2 regions of the Pseudomonas sp. ZL2 genome follow, and region 2 is predicted to be linked to the other one. Evidence: predicted binding sites of a transcription regulator. Region 2 holds the regulator's gene; the other holds the start of a gene.
What was found. The regulator FliA, encoded in region 2, starts transcription of late flagellar genes. The targets are predictions, from matches to a motif close to CTAAAGTTTNNNNNNNNNNNGCCGNTAA.
Positions count from the first base shown of each region.

Region 1: flgM (flagellar biosynthesis anti-sigma factor FlgM) is a predicted target of FliA. The motif match lies at 3,085-3,112, and genes of this name have one in related genera.

Region 1 covers NZ_JBGOGX010000050.1:21,358-30,924, reverse strand. The annotation lists gene ABM562_RS23185 (autotransporter family protein) at 1-279, shown strand, start outside; gene cheR (protein-glutamate O-methyltransferase CheR) at 350-1,177, opposite strand; gene ABM562_RS23175 (chemotaxis protein CheV) at 1,230-2,159, opposite strand; gene flgA (flagellar basal body P-ring formation chaperone FlgA) at 2,229-2,981, shown strand; gene flgM (flagellar biosynthesis anti-sigma factor FlgM) at 3,150-3,467, shown strand; gene ABM562_RS23160 (flagella synthesis protein FlgN) at 3,513-3,980, shown strand; gene ABM562_RS23155 (flagellar brake protein) at 4,062-4,805, shown strand; gene ABM562_RS23150 (MFS transporter) at 4,907-6,244, opposite strand; gene ABM562_RS23145 (glutamine synthetase family protein) at 6,416-7,657, opposite strand; gene bkdR (Bkd operon transcriptional regulator BkdR) at 7,875-8,360, opposite strand; gene ABM562_RS23135 (3-methyl-2-oxobutanoate dehydrogenase (2-methylpropanoyl-transferring) subunit alpha) at 8,562-9,567, shown strand, end outside.
Region 2 covers NZ_JBGOGX010000051.1:12,880-22,446, reverse strand. The annotation lists gene ABM562_RS23465 (flagellar motor protein) at 1-421, opposite strand, end outside; gene ABM562_RS23460 (protein-glutamate methylesterase/protein-glutamine glutaminase) at 421-1,542, opposite strand; gene ABM562_RS23455 (chemotaxis protein CheA) at 1,587-3,815, opposite strand; gene ABM562_RS23450 (protein phosphatase CheZ) at 3,828-4,616, opposite strand; gene ABM562_RS23445 (chemotaxis response regulator CheY) at 4,636-5,010, opposite strand; gene fliA (RNA polymerase sigma factor FliA) at 5,114-5,854, opposite strand; gene fleN (flagellar synthesis regulator FleN) at 5,851-6,684, opposite strand; gene flhF (flagellar biosynthesis protein FlhF) at 6,805-8,115, opposite strand; gene flhA (flagellar biosynthesis protein FlhA) at 8,127-9,567, opposite strand, start outside.

The DNA.
Region 1 (9,567 bases), on a different contig from region 2:
AGCCGCCACGCAGTCGGCAGCGGAACACTCGAACCCCACGCCCGCCTGATGGCCTACCATGATTTCGCCGCTGACCAGGCACGCACCACATCCAGCTTCGCACTGGGCAGCAGCACCTTTGCCAGTCATGGCGCAGCTGTCGCCCGGGACAGCTACGAAGCTGGCATCGGCGTTGACTACCACCTTGGCGCAGCCAGCCTGGGACTCGATTACGACTACTACGGCAAGTCCGGCTTCGACGCCAATTTGCTATCAGCCACCCTGCGCTATCAATTCTGACCTGCAGACACAAACAAGGCCGGCACCCACTGATGGCGATGCCGGCCTTGCTGCATGCATGAACCGTCGCTTACTTGGCCTGGTAAATGATCCCCGGGCTGCACTGGACCATCTGGTAATGATCCGGCAAACCGTTGAGCGCTTCGGACGCGCCCAGGAACAGGTATCCGCCCGGCTTGAGCGTGCCGTGAATGCGCAGCAGGATGTCCTTCTTGACCTGGGCCGAGAAGTAGATCAGCACGTTGCGGCAGAACACGATGTCGAACTTGCCCAGGCTCGCATAGCTGTCGAGCAGGTTGAACGAGCGGAACTCGACACGGCTGCGAATCGGCGCCTTGACCGCCCAGCGCCCCGGCGCCTTGACGTCGAAGTAACGTTGCAGGCGCTCCTGGGACAGGCCGCGGGCAATCGCCAGGCTGTCGTATTCGCCGGTCTTGCAGTTGTTCAGCATCGAGCCGGACAGGTCGGTGGCAACGATCTGCGCACCCATCTTCAACTGGCCAATGTTGCTGCGCTCGAACTCGTCGATAGCCATGGAGATCGAGTACGGCTCCTGCCCCGACGAGCAGGCCGCCGACCAGATGCGCAGGCGCTGTCCGGGGTTGGCCTTGATCTGCTCGGGCAACACCTTGTTCTTCAGCACCTCGAATGGATAGGTGTCGCGAAACCAGAGGGTCTCGTTGGTGGTCATGGCATCGACCACCTGCTCGCGCAAACCACTGCGCGGCTGGCTCTGGATACGCTGCACCAGTTCGCCCAGGGACTTGATGCCCTGCTGCTCCATCAGCTTGTTGAGACGGCTGGAGACCAGGTATTGCTTATTTTCGCCCAGCAGGATGCCACAGGCTTTTTCCAGGAAGACCCGGAACTGTTCGAAATCCAAATTACCCGTAGACAATGATGCCGCCTCTTAAATCGTATGTACCGCCAGGAGCGAACGCTCCTGGCCGTTAGTGCGTGGCCTTGATCCGATCAACAACGCGCTGGGCGAGGTCGTCCGGGCGGAACTTGGCCAGGAAGTCATCGGCACCGACCTTCTTGACCATCGCCTGGTTGAACACCCCGGAAAGCGAAGTATGCAGGATGATGTGCAACTTTTGCATGCGCGGGTCGCTGCGGATCTCGGCCGTCAGGGTGTAGCCGTCCATCTCCGGCATCTCGATGTCGGAGATCATCATCAGGAATTCTTCTTCCGGCCGTTTGCCCTCGTCGACCAGCTTGCGCAGGTAGTCGAGCGCCTGACGGCCGTCGTTGAGCGCCACCACCTCGACGCCGACGGTCTGCAGGCAACGGCTGACCTGCTTGCGCGCCACCGACGAGTCATCGACTGTCAGCACCCGCAGCATCACCGCCTTGTCCTGTACCTCGGCATCCACCACACCGGCGGAAATCGCCTCGGAGGTCGGTGCCACTTCGGCGAGGATTTTCTCCACGTCGATGATCTCGACCATCTTGTTGTCGACCCGGGTCACCGCCGTCAGGTAGTGATCGCGCCCGGTGCCCTTGGGTGGCGGATGGATCTCCTCCCAGTTCATGTTGACGATGCGCTCCACCGAATGCACCAAAAACCCCTGGGTCTTGGTGTTGTACTCGGTGATGATGACGAAACTCTTGCTGGTTTCTTCACTCAGACCGGGCATTCCGGTCGCCATCGCCAGATCGAGGATCGGGATGGTTGCCCCACGAATATTCGCGACACCGCGCACGACGGGGCTGGACTTGGGCATTACGGTCAGGTTCGGGCATTGCAGCACTTCCCGCACCTTGAACACGTTGATGCCATAGAGCTGCTCGCCATTGAGACGGAACAACAGCAGCTCCAGGCGGTTCTGCCCTACCAGTTGCGTGCGCTGGTTCACCGAATCCATTACACCAGCCATGCCAGACTCCTTCACCAAACGCTTCGAGCTTCGTACCCAGTCGGCACGCGCTTTGCTTTTTTTAATCGTATGAACATGAAAACGACATTTTTCCGACGCCTGACCCGCCACCTGCCCGGCTTCCTTGCTGCGCTGTGCCTGCTGGCCCCTGGCGCTCGAACTCTGGCTGACGCTTTCACCTTGCCTGAACAGCTTATCGGTGTCACCCAGGGGTTTCTTGAATTCACCGTAGAAGATTACCTGGCCACCAGCCAGACCGAAGGCCGCTACGAGATCCAGGTCAACAACCTCGATCCGCGCCTGCGCATGCCGCTGTGCGACCAGCAGTTGGGCGCCGCGCTGGAGAGCCCGGCGCAGCCGATGGGCCGCGTCACCGTGCGGGTTCGTTGCGACGGCAGTTCACCGTGGACGGTGTTCGTGCCCGCCCAGGTACGTCTGTTTCGCAATGTGGTGACCGTGGTTCGCCCGCTCAAGCGCGACAGCATCGTCGGCGAACAGGACGTGGCCCTGCGTGAACGCGACGTGGGCATGCTCAACCAGGGTTTTCTCGGCAGCCTCGACCAGGCGGTAGGGCTCAAGGTTATCCGACCAACGGTCATGGATCAGGTCCTTACCCCCCAGCATCTGGAACAGGCCGAGGTGGTGCGCAAGGGTGACCAGGTGGTGATAACCGCCCGCAGCGGCAGCCTGGCCGTGCGCATGCCCGGCGAAGCGTTGAGCAAGGGCGGCCTGAGCGAACAGATCCGGGTACGCAACCTCAACTCCAAGCGGGTGGTCAAGGCCAGGGTCACCGGGCCGGGCCAGGTGGAAGTGGCCATGTAGGTACTTGAATCAACAACAATGCTGGCGATCAGGAACTGCTTTTCCTAAACTGTGTCCCATTGGATGCCCCGAACCGGCCGCGCACGCCATTGAGCATTTGCGCCTAAAGTTTCTTTCGGGTTGGCCGAAAACAAGGCAAGCGTCCAAATACCCAGAGGTTTTCTGATCATGGTCATCGACTTCAGTCGTTTGAATAACTCCCCGTCCGTTGCGGGCGGCGTGCGTACCGGCAGCAGCCAGGAAAGCACCGCCAGCACCGCTTCGGCCAAGGCTGGCAGCGTCGTTGAGAACAGCGCCAGCGGGGAAACCGTACACCTCAGCCACGAGGCCCAGCAGTTGCAAAAGGTCAGCGACAAGCTGCGCGACCAGCCGATTGTCAACAGCGCCCGGGTGGCCGAGTTGAAACAGGCTATCGCCGACGGCAGCTACCAGGTCGACAGCAACCGCGTCGCCAGCAAACTGCTTAATTTCGAAGCCCAGCGCTAGCCCCCGGCGCGCTGACTTCAGGACGCTTGAACCAAAGAGCCAGCCATGCACGACACTACTCTGCTGCAACTGATCGAAAACGATATTGCTCCAGCGCAAGAACTGCTCGAATTACTGCAGACCGAGAATGTAGCCCTGCACGGCCGCGACATGCCGCTGCTGGAAAACATTCTGGCGCGCAAGCAGTCGCTGGTGATCCTCCTCGATCAGCATGGCCGCCAGCGTAGTGAGCTGCTTGCAGGCCTGGGCCTGTCCCAGGACCGCGAGGGCGTCGCCCAACTGGCCAGCGAGTCATCCTTCGGCGAGTTGCTGTTGCAGCAACTGGATGTACTGGGCCAACTGCTGGCTGACTGCCAGGCAGTCAACGAGCGCAATGGCCGCTCGATCCAGCTCCAGCAAAGCACCACCGCCAACCAGATCAGAATCCTCATGGGCGGCGAAGCGCCGTCGCTCTACGACAGCCGTGGGGCCACCTCTCCCCTCGCCAAGCCACGGGCGCTGAGCCAGGCTTGATTCCCCTGTATCAAGGCACGGAACATACTGGCAAAATGCCGTAACTTGCGTGTGACGATTTTGCCTGGAGAATGATTAACCGTGTTCAATGAAGCAGAAGCTCCGCAGCCTCCGAAGGTGCTCACCACCCCTTTGGAAATTGCCGCCAACTTGCGGTCGCTGCTAGAGAGCCATGACCCGCTGATCATCACCTTCCACGAACGCAGCCAGCGCTTTCAAAGCTATGTCGTTGAAGTCGACCGCGAAGGCAACCGCCTGGCCCTTGATGAAATGATCCCTCGCGACGGCGAACGCTACCTGCAAAATGGCGAACCGTTTCGCGTTGAAGGCTTTCATGATGGCGTGCGCATTGCCTGGGAGTGCAACACCCCGCTGAGCATCGTCGAAGCCGACGGCCATCGCTGCTACCGCGGCACCCTGCCGACCGAGGTCGCCTACCATCAGCGCCGCAATGCGTTTCGCGCGGCGCTGAAGCTTACCCAACTGGTGGATGTGGCACTCGACGGCGACAAGCTCAAGGGCAATGGCACCTTGCGCGGCAAGCTGCTGGATATTTCCGCCACTGGCTGCAAGTTGCGCTTTGAAGGCAATGTCGAAGAGCGCCTGCAACTGGGCCAGGTCTACGAAAAGTTCGCCACCGGCGCACCACTGGGGTTGTCCCAGGTCGAGGTCGAGCTGCGCCATCTGCATTTCGAAGAGCGTATCAATGCCACTTTTGCCGGCGTACGCTTTCACAACCTCAACGGGCAGATGCAGCGCAAGGTGGAAACCTTTGTGTATCAGCTGCAGCGTGAAGCGCGGCGGTTCGATAAAGACGATTACTGAGTCGCAACCCATCGCTGGCAACGCCAGCTCCCACAGGTGCGCTGCATACGTGGGAGCCGGCCTTGCCGGCGACGGGCCGCAACGCGGCCCCGACCACTCCATCACACCTGCGTCGGTTTGACCTCTTCAGCCACAACTTCAGCTTCAGCCCCCTCCTCCGCCTCGGTATCCTCGGCTGCCACCGGCGTCTGCATCTGATCCTGCACCACCTGCTCGTCAACCCGTGGGTCCAGCGCTGCCGACAAGGGTGAACCTGCCGCCGGCATTGCCACGTGATGCAGCGGCGCATCGTCGACCTGGTGCAAACCGGTAACCGCTTTCGGCCGGATCCGCCAGACCAGCACCAGAGCAAAGAATACGAAGAAGGCATAGAGCATCTGGTTGCCCAGCAGCTTCATCATCACCCCGGCCACCAATGGCCCGATACTCGCCCCCACGCCATAGGTCACCAGCAGCATTGCCGTCAGCGAAACCCGTCGCTCGCCCTCGACGTGGTCGTTGGAAAACGCCACCGCCAGCGGGTACAAACAGAACTGCAGCAGCGACACCGCAAAGCCCGCGACAAACAGCACCTCCAACGGCACGGCCGGCATGATCGCCAGCGGCAAGGCGACAATCGCCAGGCCCACCGCAACGCTGCGAATCAGCACCGCGCGGTCGTAGCGGTCCGACAACCAACCCAGCGGCCACTGCACCAGCAGCCCGGCGAAAATGCAGCACCCCATGAACAGACCCACCTGCTCGGTACTCAGCCCCTGCTTGGCCGCATACAAAGGCGCCAGGCCATAGAAGGAACCGACAATGAGCCCGGCACCGAGCACCGTACTCAGCGACTGCGGCACACGCTTGATAAAGAAGCGCGGCTCCATCGGCGCAGGTCTGAGCGGCGCCGGGTGAATCCGGCGAGTGAGCGCCACCGGCACCAGGCACAGGGCAAAGCACATGGCCACCAGCATCAGCAATTCAAGACCCAGTTGCGGATGCACCACCAGGATCAACTGACCGAGCACCAGGCCCAGGTACGAAGCGATCATGTAGCCGCTGAACACCGCGCCCCGCTGCTTGGCATCGGCCTGCTCGTTGAGCCAGCTTTCAATGACCATGTATTGGCACATCATGCCGAGACCAACGATGATCCGCAGCACCACCCAGGCCGGCAGCCAGCTGACCAGGCCATGGCCGAGCACCGCCGCGCCGACGATCCCGGCGCAGGTGGCATAGGCACGGATATGCCCGACCCGGGCAATCAGCCGGTGGCCGATCTTGCCGCCCAGGGCCAGGCCGAAATAGTTGGCGGCCATCAGCGCACCGACCCAGAGGCTGTCGACGTGGTCGGCCGCCAGGCGCAAGGCCAGGTAGGTACTCAACAAGCCGGAGCCGATCAACATCATCAGCGCAGCGAAATACAGCGCGCGAAAAGACTTCCAGATCTGTCGCATCAGCGTCCCGAACGGCTCCTTGAGCTGGTGGAAAAACTGCTTGAAAGCATAAGTGAAAAAAACCGTGTTGCAGGCGGCTGGCATAAAAAAACAGGTGGCAGACGCTTATCGAAGAATGTCTGCCACCTGCTTTTGAATTGTCCGAGCACTGCGTCAAAAACGCCTCGCGGGTTACGCCTGAGCTGCCAGTACGCGACGCTCCCACGGGGTGATCTCATCGAAGAAACTGGTCAACTCCAGGGTCTTGGTGGCGATGTAACCTTCGATGAACTCCTTGCCGAACAGTTCCCGCGCCAGCTCGCTACGCTTCAGACGCTCCAATGCCGCATGCAAGGTACATGGCAGGCTCAAATGATCCGGCACCGCGAATTCGCCCTGGATTGCTGGCGCCGGTTCAAGCTGCTGTTCGATACCGTACAGGCCGGCCGCCAGGCTTGCGGCAATCGCCAGGTACGGGTTGGTATCAGCGCCTGGCAGACGGTTCTCGACCCGTCGCGCCACGGGTGAACTGGCCGGAATACGCAAGCCGGCCGCGCGGTTGTCTTCGGACCAGCAGGCATTGTTGGGCGAGGCGTAGGGGTGGCAGAGGCGCTGGTAGGAGTTCACGTTCGGCGCGAACAGGGCAGTGAAATCCGCCATGCAGGCCTGCTGGCCGCCGATGAAGTGATAGAAGGTCGGCGTCGGCTTGCCCTCGGCATCGCTGAAGACATTACGCCCGCCATCCACCTCCACCACGCTCTGATGAATGTGCATGGAGCTACCCGGCGTGTGCGCCAACGGCTTGGCCATGCACACCACGGTCAGGCCATGCTTGAGCGCAACTTCCTTGAGCAGGTGCTTGAACAGCAGGGTCTGGTCGGCCAGCAGCAGCGGGTCGCCGTGCAGCAGGTTGATCTCGAACTGGCTGACGCCCATCTCGTGCATGAAAGTATCGCGCGGCAGACCCAGGGCGGCCATGCAGCGATAGACCTCAGCGAAGAACGGACGCAGGCCATTGTTGGAGCTGACGCTGAACGCCGAATGGCCCTCTTCACGACGACCGTCCTTGCCCAGCGGCGGCAGGAACGGCTGGTTGGGATCGCTGTTGGGGGCGAAGACAAAGAACTCAAGCTCGGTCGCCACCACCGGCGCCAAGCCACGGGCGGCGTAACGAGCGATTACCGCCTTGAGCAGGCCGCGACTGGACAGTCCAGAGCTTTCGCCGTTGAGCTCGACCGCATCGCAAATCGCCAGGGCCCGCGGCTCATCACTCCAGGGCAGGCGATAGATGTGCTGCGGGTCGGCCACCAGCGCCAGGTCGCCATCGTCGCTGCCATAGAAGCGCGCCGCCGGGTAACCGCCCATGATGCATTGCAGCAGGACGCCGCGGGCCATCTGGAGGCGGCGGCCTTCGAGAAAGCCTTCAGCGGTCATCACCTTGCCCCGCGGCACTCCATTGAGGTCCGGGGTAATGCACTCGATCTCATCAATGCCCGTCAATCGCTCGGCGAGTGAGTTTTGGCCATTGGTCGTCATGACTCTATCCTTGTTGTTTTCGCATGCCGGGAACGGCGACGGTTACAACATAGGCACCGGGCGTTCGAAATTTCAAGCGCCAAACGGACGATATGAACGTAATTTTCTACACAGCCTAGCCTGGCAGGGTCAGGCCATTGGCCGGCAGCGGCAGCGCGGTTTTATAGCGCACCTGTTTCAGGGCAAAACTCGAACGGATATTGGCCACCCCCGGCAAGCGCGTCAGGTAGTCGAGAAAGCGCTCCAGGGCCTGGATGCTCGGCAGCAATACGCGCAACAGGTAATCAGGGTCGCCGGTCATCAGGTAGCACTCCATGACCTCCGGGCGCTCGGCAATTTCCTCCTCGAAACGATGCAGGGATTGCTCGACCTGCTTCTCCAGGCTGACATGGATGAACACATTCACATCCAGGCCCAGCACCTCCGGCGCCAGCAAGGTCACCTGCTGGCGAATCACCCCGAGTTCTTCCATGGCCTTGACCCGGTTGAAGCAGGGTGTCGGCGAGAGGTTCACCGAGCGCGCCAGCTCGGCGTTGGTGATCCGGGCATTTTCCTGGAGGCTGTTGAGAATGCCGATATCCGTACGATCCAGTTTACGCATGAGAGAAAATCACCTGTTTTTTGTCTTTATAAGGAATGTTTATCCGCAAGCCGAAGCAAAGGCAACGAACTTGAGAAAAATATTCTTCAGGCGCCGGAATATCATGTAGGACAAGACTGACTCCATGGTCACAAGCCGGGTGTCAGTAGCGACCGCTTCAAAGCTCAACAAAAACACAAGACAGAGCGAGCGTAAAAAAGCATGAACGAGTACGCCCCCCTGCGTTTGCATGTGCCCGAGCCTACAGGCCGGCCAGGCTGCCAGACCGATTTTTCCTACCTGCGTCTGAACGATGCCGGTCAGGTCCGTAAACCTCCCGTCGATGTAGAAGCCGCCGATACCGCGGACATCTCCTATAGCCTGATCCGGGTGCTGGATGACAAGGGTAATGCCCTGGGCCCCTGGGCCGAGGACGTCAGCCCCGAGATCCTGCGCCAGGGCATGCGCACCATGCTCAAGACCCGGTTGTTCGACAGCCGCATGGTGGTTGCCCAGCGGCAGAAGAAGATGTCGTTCTACATGCAGAGCCTGGGTGAAGAAGCCATCGGCAGCGGCCAGGCCATGGCCCTGAACCGCAGCGACATGTGCTTCCCCACCTATCGCCAGCAAAGCATCCTCATGGCCCGCGACGTGTCGCTGGTGGAGATGATCTGCCAGCTGCTGTCCAACGAGCGCGATCCGCTCAAGGGCCGCCAGCTGCCAATCATGTATTCGGTGCGCGAAGCCGGCTTCTTCACCATCAGCGGCAACCTGGCGACCCAGTTCGTCCAGGCGGTCGGCTGGGCCATGGCCTCGGCCATCAAGGGCGATACCAAGATCGCCTCGGCCTGGATCGGTGACGGTGCCACTGCCGAATCGGACTTCCACACCGCGTTGACCTTCGCCCACGTCTACCGTGCGCCGGTAATCCTCAACGTGGTCAACAACCAGTGGGCGATCTCCACCTTCCAGGCCATCGCCGGTGGTGAATCGACCACCTTCGCCGGTCGTGGCGTGGGTTGCGGCATCGCCTCCCTGCGCGTCGACGGCAACGACTTCATCGCCGTGTACGCGGCCTCCCGCTGGGCCGCCGAACGCGCCCGCCTGGGCCTCGGCCCGACCCTGATCGAATGGGTCACCTACCGTGCCGGCCCGCACTCGACTTCGGACGATCCGTCCAAGTACCGTCCGGCCGACGACTGGAGTCACTTCCCCCTGGGCGACCCGA
Region 2 (9,567 bases):
GCACATCACGGCTTTCCTGGGTGTAGAAATCCACCTCGAGGATGCTGCGGATGGCTTCGGGTTCGGCGCCGTCGACCAGCAACTGCAGGCCTTTGCGCGCATACGGGTCCGGCTCGGCATCGGCGACCCCTTCAAGGCCCAGCAGGCCTTCCTTGCGCGCGGTCAGCGACCAGTTGACTACCCGGTCGATACCGCCGGCCAGGTCGATCCGTGGCGGGAAGAGGATCCAGCGCACGATCTGCAGCGCGCGCTTGAAGGCGCTCATGGGCGACTGCAGCAAAGCTGCCGCCAGGGTACCGCCAATTACGATCAGCGCCGCCGGGCCATTGAGCAGCGCCGACAGGTGACCGCCCTCGAGGTAGTTGCCGCCGACGATGGCGACAAACGCCAGGATGATCCCGATAAGGCTCAAGACATCCATCAGACGCAGGCCTCGACCAGGTGCTTGCCGATCTCGTCCAGGCCGTAGACGGCGTCGGCCAGGTTGGCTTTGACGATGGCCATGGGCATGCCGTAGATCACGCAGCTGGCTTCATCCTGGGCCCACACCGTGCTGCCGCCCTGCTTGAGCAGGCGTGCGCCTTCCCGACCGTCGGCGCCCATGCCGGTGAGCACCACCGAGAGCACCTTGTCGCCATAGGACTTGGCCGCCGAGCCGAAAGTGATGTCCACGCACGGCTTGTAGTTCAGGCGCTCATCGCCCGGCAGGATCTTCACCGTGCCGCGGCCGTCGACCATCATCTGCTTGCCGCCAGGGGCCAGCAGGGCCAGGCCCGGGCGCAGCATGTCGCCGTCTTCGGCTTCCTTGACGCTGATCTTGCACAGTTTGTCGAGGCGCTCGGCAAAAGCCTTGGTGAACGCCGCCGGCATGTGCTGGATCAGCACGATCGGCGCCGGAAAGCTGGCCGGCAACTGGGTCAGGACCCGCTGCAGGGCAACCGGGCCGCCGGTGGAAGTGCCGATGGCGACCAGCTTGTACGGCTTGCGCTTGGGCGCAGGCGACGTGCTGGCTGCCGCTGCGCTGGTACGTACCGGGGCTGCGGCGCGCGGCGCGGGCGTGCTGCCCAGGCTGCTGACGCTTGGCTGCGCGGCCGGCGCCGGAGCCGGGGTTGGCGCCGGGCTTGCGTAGGCACTGAAACGACGGTTGCTACGGGAAATGGTATGGACCTTTTCGCACAGCAACTGCTTGACCTTCTCCGGGTTGCGCGAGATGTCTTCGAAGTTCTTCGGCAGGTAATCGACCGCACCGGCATCCAGGGCATCGAGGGTGACGCGCGCGCCTTCGTGAGTCAGCGAGGAGAACATCAGCACCGGGGTCGGGCAACGCTGCATGATGTGACGCACGGCGGTGATGCCATCCATCATGGGCATTTCGTAGTCCATGGTGATGACATCGGGCTTGAGCGACAGCGCTTGGTCGATCGCTTCCTTGCCGTTGGTCGCGGTACCGACGACCTGGATAGTCGGGTCCGCTGAAAGAATTTCCGAGACACGGCGGCGGAAGAAACCGGAATCATCCACCACCAGGACCTTGACTGCCATAAACACTCCATTAGGGGGCGCGGCGTAACGCCGCGCCACCAGAATCAAATACGCCGGGCGGCGTAACGCTTGAGCATGCTCGGTACGTCGAGGATCAGCGCAATGCGCCCGTCACCGGTGATGGTGGCGCCCGACATGCCCGGGGTGCCCTGGAGCATCTTGCCCAGCGGCTTGATGACCACTTCTTCCTGGCCTACCAGTTGATCGACGACGAAGCCGATCCGCTGGGTACCGACCGAAAGGATCACCACATGGCCTTCGCGCTGCTCTTCATGAGCGGCGGAGCTGACCAGCCAGCGCTTGAGGTAGAACAGCGGCAAGGCCTTGTCACGCACGATCACCACTTCCTGGCCGTCGACCACGTTGGTGCGCGACAGGTCGAGGTGGAAAATCTCGTTGACGTTGACCAGCGGGAAGGCGAACGCCTGGTTGCCAAGCATGACCATCAGGGTCGGCATGATCGCCAGGGTCAGTGGCACCTTGATGACGATCTTCGAGCCCAGGCCCTTGGTCGAGTAGATGTTGATCGAGCCGTTGAGCTGGGAAATCTTGGTTTTCACCACGTCCATACCCACGCCACGCCCGGACACATCGGAAATCTCGGTCTTGGTCGAGAAGCCCGGGGCGAAGATCAGGTTGTAGCACTCGGTCTCGCTCAGGCGATCGGCCGCGTCCTTGTCCATCACTCCGCGCTTGACCGCGATGGCGCGCAACACGTCGGCGTCCATGCCCTTGCCGTCATCGGAGATCGACAGCAGGATATGGTCGCCTTCCTGTTCGGCCGAGAGCACCACCTTGCCGCCACGGGACTTGCCCGAGGCCTCGCGCTCTTCCGGGGTCTCGACACCATGGTCGACGGCGTTGCGCACCAAGTGCACCAGCGGGTCGGCCAGGGCTTCGACCAGGTTCTTGTCGAGGTCGGTCTCTTCACCGACCAGTTCCAGGTTGATTTCTTTCTTCAGCTGCCGGGCCAGGTCGCGAACCAGGCGCGGGAAGCGCCCGAAGACCTTCTTGATCGGCTGCATGCGGGTTTTCATCACCGCGGTCTGCAGGTCGGCCGTCACCACGTCGAGGTTCGACACAGCCTTGGACATGGCCTCATCGCCACTGTTCAGGCCCAGGCGCACCAGGCGGTTACGCACCAGCACCAGCTCGCCGACCATGTTCATGATCTCGTCGAGACGTGCGGTATCGACCCGTACGGTGGTCTCGGTTTCGCTGGCCGGGTGCTTCTCGGCAGCCGGTGCGGCCTGGCGCGCAGGCGCCGCTGCCGCAGCCTTTGCCGCCGGGGCGGGCGCGGCGGCAGGAGCAGCGGCCTTGGCGGCAGGTGCCGGCGCAGGCTTGACCGCAGCTTTGGCTGGCGCTGCGGTGGCGGCAGGCGCTGCAGTGACAACGGCATCCGGGACGAACTTGCCCTTGCCGTGCAGCTCGTCGAGCAGCGCTTCGAACTCGTGCTCGGAGATATGATCGCCGCCTGCCGCAGGCGCAACGGCCTCGGCAGGTGCACTCGCGGCGCCCGGCAGTGCATCGACGGCAAAGTTACCCTTGCCGTGCAACTGATCGAGCAGTGCTTCGAACTCATCGTCGGTGATGTCACCACTGGCGTCACCGCCTGCGGCGGCTGCAACGGGCGCTTCAGCTGCGGCACCGAGGCTGTCGGCGGCGAACTGGCCCTTGCCGTGCAACTGGTCGAGCAGCGACTCGAACTCGGCGTCGGTGATTTCGTCACTGGCCGGCTCGGTCACCTGGGCCTCGGCTTCGGCCTTGACCGCATTGAGCGAATCGAGCAGCTGTTCGAATTCGGTATCGGTGATATCCGCTTCGGCCTCGGCCGCTGGCGTTTCAACCACCTCCGGTTCAGGTGCAGCAACCTCGTCTTCCCCGGCAGGCTCGGCCAGGCGCGACAGCGCCGCCAGCAGCTCAGGGGTGGCCGGGGTGATATCGGTGCGCTCGCGCACCTGGCCGAACATGCTGTTGACCGTGTCCAGGGCTTCCAGGACCACGTCCATCAGTTCGGCATCAACGCGCCGGGCACCCTTGCGCAGGATGTCGAACACGTTTTCGGCGATATGGCAGCACTCCACCAGCTCGTTGAGCTGGAGGAAGCCGGCGCCCCCTTTTACAGTGTGAAAACCGCGAAAAATTGCATTGAGCAAATCGGCATCATCCGGACGGCTTTCCAGCTCGACCAGTTGCTCGGACAGTTGCTCAAGAATTTCGCCGGCTTCTACCAGGAAATCCTGAAGGATTTCTTCATCGGCGCCGAAGCTCATTAAACGTGCTCCCTAAAAACCCAGACTGGACAGCAGATCGTCGACATCGTCCTGACCGGACACGACGTCTTCACGCTTATCGGCATGAATCTGCGGACCTTCACCCCGAGTCGGATGTTTTTCTTGATCTTTTTCAGCGCGCAGCTGCTGGTGGTCATGTTCGATACCGGCAAAGCGGTCGACCTGGCTTGCCATCAGCACGAGCTTGAGCAGATTGCTTTCTACTTCGGTAACCAGCGTCGTGACGCGCTTGATCACCTGGCCGGTCAGGTCTTGGTAGTCCTGAGCCAGAAGGATGTCATTGAGGTGCCCGGCGACCTTGCGGCTGCCCTCCTCGCTGCGTGTCAGGAAACTGTCGACACGCTTGGCCAGCTCACGGAATTCCGGTGCCGCCACTTCGCGGCGCATGAAACGCTGCCAGTCGACGCTCAACGCCTTGGCCTCGTCGCTCAATTCATTGAGTACCGGCGTGCTGGCTTCGACCAGGTCCATGGTGCGGTTGGCCGCGCCCTCGGTCAGCTTGACCACGTAGGACAGGCGTTCGGTGGCATCGGTAATCTGCGACACTTCCTCGGCCTGCGGCATGTGCGGGTCGATCTGGAAGCTGACGATCGCGCTGTGCAACTCGCGGGTGAGTTTGCCGACTTCCTGGTACAGGCCTAGGTCACGGGTCTGGTTCAGCTGATGGATCAGTTGCACCGCATCGCCGAACTTGCCTCGTTCCAGGCTGTCGACCAGTTCCTTGGCGTGTTTCTTGAGTGTCGACTCAAACTCGCCCAAGGATGATTGTGTTTGCTCCATAGCGCCCCCGTGGCGTACCTCAGCTATTGACGCGCTCGAAGATCTTTTCGATCTTTTCTTTCAGCACCTGGGCGGTAAATGGCTTGACCACGTAGCCGTTGACCCCGGCCTGGGCAGCTTCGATGATCTGCTCGCGCTTGGCTTCGGCAGTCACCATCAGCACCGGCAGGTGTTTCAGGCGCTCGTCGGCACGCACTTTGCGCAGCAGGTCGATACCGGACATGCCGGGCATGTTCCAGTCGGTCACCAAAAAGTCGAAATGACCGCTTTCAAGCATTGGCAGCGCGGTGTTGCCGTCGTCGGCTTCCTGGGTGTTGGTAAAGCCCAGATCACGCAACAGGTTCTTGATGATCCGCCGCATCGTCGAAAAGTCGTCCACGATGAGGATTTTCATGTCTTTGTTCAATTAGACCTCCAAGCAGTCTTTAACGCGTTCAGCGCGGAACGCGCATTCAATCAATTCGGCATTACATTTCACGACTGCATCGAACCGGTGTTCAACGCGCCCGCCATTCCCCCAGGCGACCACGCAAACGTGCCGCGCACTGGCTGTGCAACTGGCTGACACGCGACTCACTCACCCCCAGGACCTCACCGATCTCCTTGAGGTTGAGTTCTTCGTCGTAGTACAGCGCCAGGACCAGACGCTCGCGTTCCGGCAGGTTGGCGATGGCATCGGCCAAGGCTGCCTGAAAACGCTCGTCTTCCAGATCGCGCGAAGGCTCGAGCTGGGCACTGGCACCGTCCTCGTGCAGCCCTTCATGTTCGCCGTCCTGCAGCAGGTCGTCGAAACTGAACAGGCGGCTGCCGAGGGTGTCATTCAAAATCCCGTAATAATCATCGAGACTCAATTGAAGTTCGGCAGCAACCTCGTGATCTTTAGCGTCACGGCCGGTTTTTGCTTCAATTGCTCGAATCGCGTCACTGACCATGCGGGTATTGCGGTGTACCGAACGCGGCGCCCAGTCGCCCTTGCGCACTTCATCGAGCATGGCGCCGCGGATGCGGATACCGGCATAGGTCTCGAAGCTCGCACCCTTGCTCGCGTCGTACTTGTTGGAGACTTCGAGCAGGCCGATCATTCCGGCCTGGATCAGGTCCTCCACCTGCACACTGGCCGGCAAACGCGCCAGCAAGTGGTAGGCGATGCGCTTGACCAGCGGCGCATAACGCTCGATCAACTCGTACTGGGCATCACGCGAGGCCTTGCTGTACATCCGATAACCGCTGGCGTTCATAGCACCGGACCCGCGCTCGTCGGTTGCACCAGGCGCTCGACAAAAAACTCCAGGTGACCCCGTGGGTTGGCAGGCAGCGGCCAGGTATCGACCTTCTGGGCAATGGCCTTGAATGCCAGCGCGCACTTGGAACGCGGAAAGGCTTCATAGACCGCTCGCTGCTTCTGCACCGCCTTGCGCACACATTCGTCGTAAGGCACCGCACCGACGTATTGTAAGGCGACATCGAGGAAGCGATCAGTGACCTTGGTCAACTTGGCGAACAGGTTGCGCCCTTCCTGAGGGCTCTGGGCCATGTTCGCCAGGACGCGAAAGCGGTTCATGCCGTAATCGCGGTTGAGCAACTTGATCAGCGCGTAGGCGTCGGTGATCGAGGTGGGCTCGTCGCACACCACCAGCAGCACTTCCTGGGCGGCGCGGACAAAACTGACTACCGAGTCACCGATACCCGCAGCGGTGTCGATCACCAGCACATCGAGGTTGTCGCCGATCTCGCTGAAAGCCTGGATCAGGCCGGCGTGCTGGGCTGGAGCCAGGTGCACCATGCTTTGCGTGCCCGAGGCCGCCGGCACGATGCGCACACCACCGGGGCCTTGCAGCAGCACATCGCGCAGCTCGCAACGGCCCTCGATGACGTCGGCCAGGGTGCGCTTGGGCGTCAGGCCCAGCAGCACGTCAACGTTGGCCAGGCCCAGATCGGCGTCCAGCAGCATGACCCGACGGCCAAGCTCAGCCAGCGCCAATGACAGGTTCACTGACACGTTAGTCTTGCCAACGCCACCTTTGCCGCCGGTCACGGCGATCACCTGTACGGGATGCATGCTACCCATGTTTGTTCTTTACCTTGTCTTACTTAGACCGAGGCCACATGACTGGGCTGCGCTTTCAACACCTGAAAAATGCCTGGCAGACCATTGATGTAGGTACTTTGCAACGTATTCAAGTTCACCTCAGCCCACGCGTTTGCCGGAGCTGTGGTAGAGATCAGCGAACATGTCGGCCATGGCCTCTTCGCTGGGCTCGTCCTGCACCTGCACGCTCACTGCGCGGCTGACCAACTGGTGCCGGCGCGGCAGATGCAGGTCGTCAGGAATGCGCGGGCCATCGGTAAGATAGGCCACCGGCAGTTCGTGACTGATTGCCAGGCTCAACACCTCGCCGAGGCTGGCGGTTTCATCTAGCTTGGTCAGGATGCAACCGGCCAGACCACAACGTTTGTAGCTGTGATAGGCGGCGGTGAGCACCTGCTTCTGGCTGGTGGTTGCCAGCACCAGGTAATTCTTGGCCTGAATCCCGCGCCCGGCAAGGGTTTCCAGTTGCATGCGCAGCGCCGGGTCGCTGGCCTGCAGGCCGGCGGTATCGATCAGCACCACGCGCTTGCGCAGCAGCGGGTCGAGGGCCTGGGCCAACGACTGGCCCGGGTCTACGTGAGTAACCGACACGTTGAGGATCCGCCCCAGGGTCTTGAGCTGCTCCTGGGCGCCGATACGGAAGCTGTCCATGCTCACCAGGGCCAGGTTCTGTGCGCCGTACTTGAGCACGTAACGCGCGGCGAGCTTGGCCAGGGTGGTGGTCTTGCCCATGCCTGCCGGACCGACCATGGCAATGACACCGCCTTCTTCAATCGGTTCGATTTCCGGCACCTGAATCATGCGCGCAAGATGCGCCAGGAGCATGCGCCAGGCATGGCGTGGCTCTTCGATTTCGGTGGTCAGGTCAAGCAGCTCACGGGCAATCGGACCAGACAGGCCGATGCGCTGCAGGCGGCGCCAGAGGTTGGCCTGCTGCGGCTTGTTGCCCTGCAGCTGGCTCCAGGCCAGCGAGCCGAGCTGGACTTCGAGCAGCTCACGCAGCCCCGACAGTTCCGAGCGCATCGAGTCGAACAGGCGCGGATCAATGGGTGCGGCGGCCGGCGCAGCAGTCGTCACCGGCGCTTCGACCTGCGGATCGACCAGCGGCTCGGAGGCGGTCAGCGGCAGGCCGGCAAACAGCTGGCGGTTGGCGTCTTCGCTGTCGCTGCGGCTGCTCAGTTCGGCCTGCGCGGTGACGATGCGCGACTGGGTCTTGCGCAGCTCGTCTTCGAGCTCGACATTCGGCACCCGCGGCGCCAGGGCGGACAGCTTGTAGTCCAGCGCAGCCGTCAGCTCGACACCACCAGCAATCCGGCGATTACCGATGATGGCGGCCTCGGCCCCCAGCTCATCGCGAACCAGCTTCATGGCCTGACGCATATCGGCGGCGAAAAAACGCTTAACTTGCATAACCCACTACCTCAGCCGTTCGGGCCCACTGTGGCGACGATGGTAACTTGCTTGTTGTCAGGTATTTCCTGATACGCCAAAACATGCAAATTCGGTACAGCCAGGCGACCGAAGCGCGACAGCATGGCTCGTACCGGTCCTGCGACCAGGAGGATCGCCGGCTGCCCTTGCATCTCCTGACGCTGGGCGGCTTCGATCAACGAACGCTGAAGCTTTTCGGCCATGCTCGGCTCAAGAAGAACACCGTCTTCCTGGCCTTGCCCAGCCCTTTGCAAACTATTGAGCAAAATCTGTTCCAATCTTGGCTCAAGGGTGATCACAGGCAGCTCGGACTCAACGCCGACAATGCTTTGCACGATGGCGCGACACAATCCGACGCGCACCACCGCCACCAGCGCGGCGGTATCTTGACTCTTGGCCGGGTTGTTGGCGATAGCCTCGGCAATGCTGCGAATATCACGCACCGGAACCTGTTCGGCGAGCAACGCCTGCAGGACCTTGAGCAGCCCCGACAAGGAAATGACGCCCGGCACCAGCTCCTCGGCAAGCTTGGGCGAGGCCTTGGCCAGCACCTGCAACAGTTGCTGCACTTCTTCGTGGCCGATCAGCTCGTGGCAATGCTTGTGCAGGATCTGGTTGAGGTGGGTCGCAACCACGGTACTGGCATCCACCACGGTGTAGCCCAGCGATTGTGCCTGGCTGCGCTGGTTGACGTCGACCCACACCGCCTCCAGGCCAAAGGCCGGGTCGCGGGCGGCAATGCCGCTGAGGGTACCGAACACCTGCCCGGGGTTGATCGCCAGCTCCCGGTCCGGGTAGATCTCCGCCTCAGCCAGGATCACCCCCATCAGGGTCAGGCGGTAGGCACTAGGCGCCAGGTCGAGGTTGTCGCGAATGTGCACCGTAGGCATGAGAAAGCCCAGATCCTGGGACAGCTTCTTGCGCACGCCCTTGATCCGCGCCAGCAACTGGCCGCCCTGGTTGCGATCCACCAGCGGAATCAGCCGGTAACCGACCTCAAGGCCGATCATGTCGATCGGGGTGACGTCATCCCAGCCCAGCTCCTTGGTTTCCATGGCGCGCTGCGGCGATGGCAGCAGGTCCTGCTGGCGCTGCACCTCTTCCAGGGCCTTGAGCTTGACCTGGTTCTGCTTGCGCCACACCAGATAAGCACCACCAGCGGCCAGCAGGCCGAGACTCAGGAAGGCAATGTGCGGCATCCCCGGCACCAGGCCCATGACGATCATCAGGCCGGCGGAGACCGCCAGGGCCTTGGGCGAGTCGAACATCTGCCGGTTGATCTGCTTGCCCATGTCCTCGGAGCCCGAGGCGCGGGTGACCATGATCGCGGCCGCCGTGGACAGCAACAACGATGGCAGCTGCGCCACCAAACCGTCACCGATGGTCAACAGGGCGTAGACCTTGCCGGCATCGGCAAAGGTCATGTTGTGC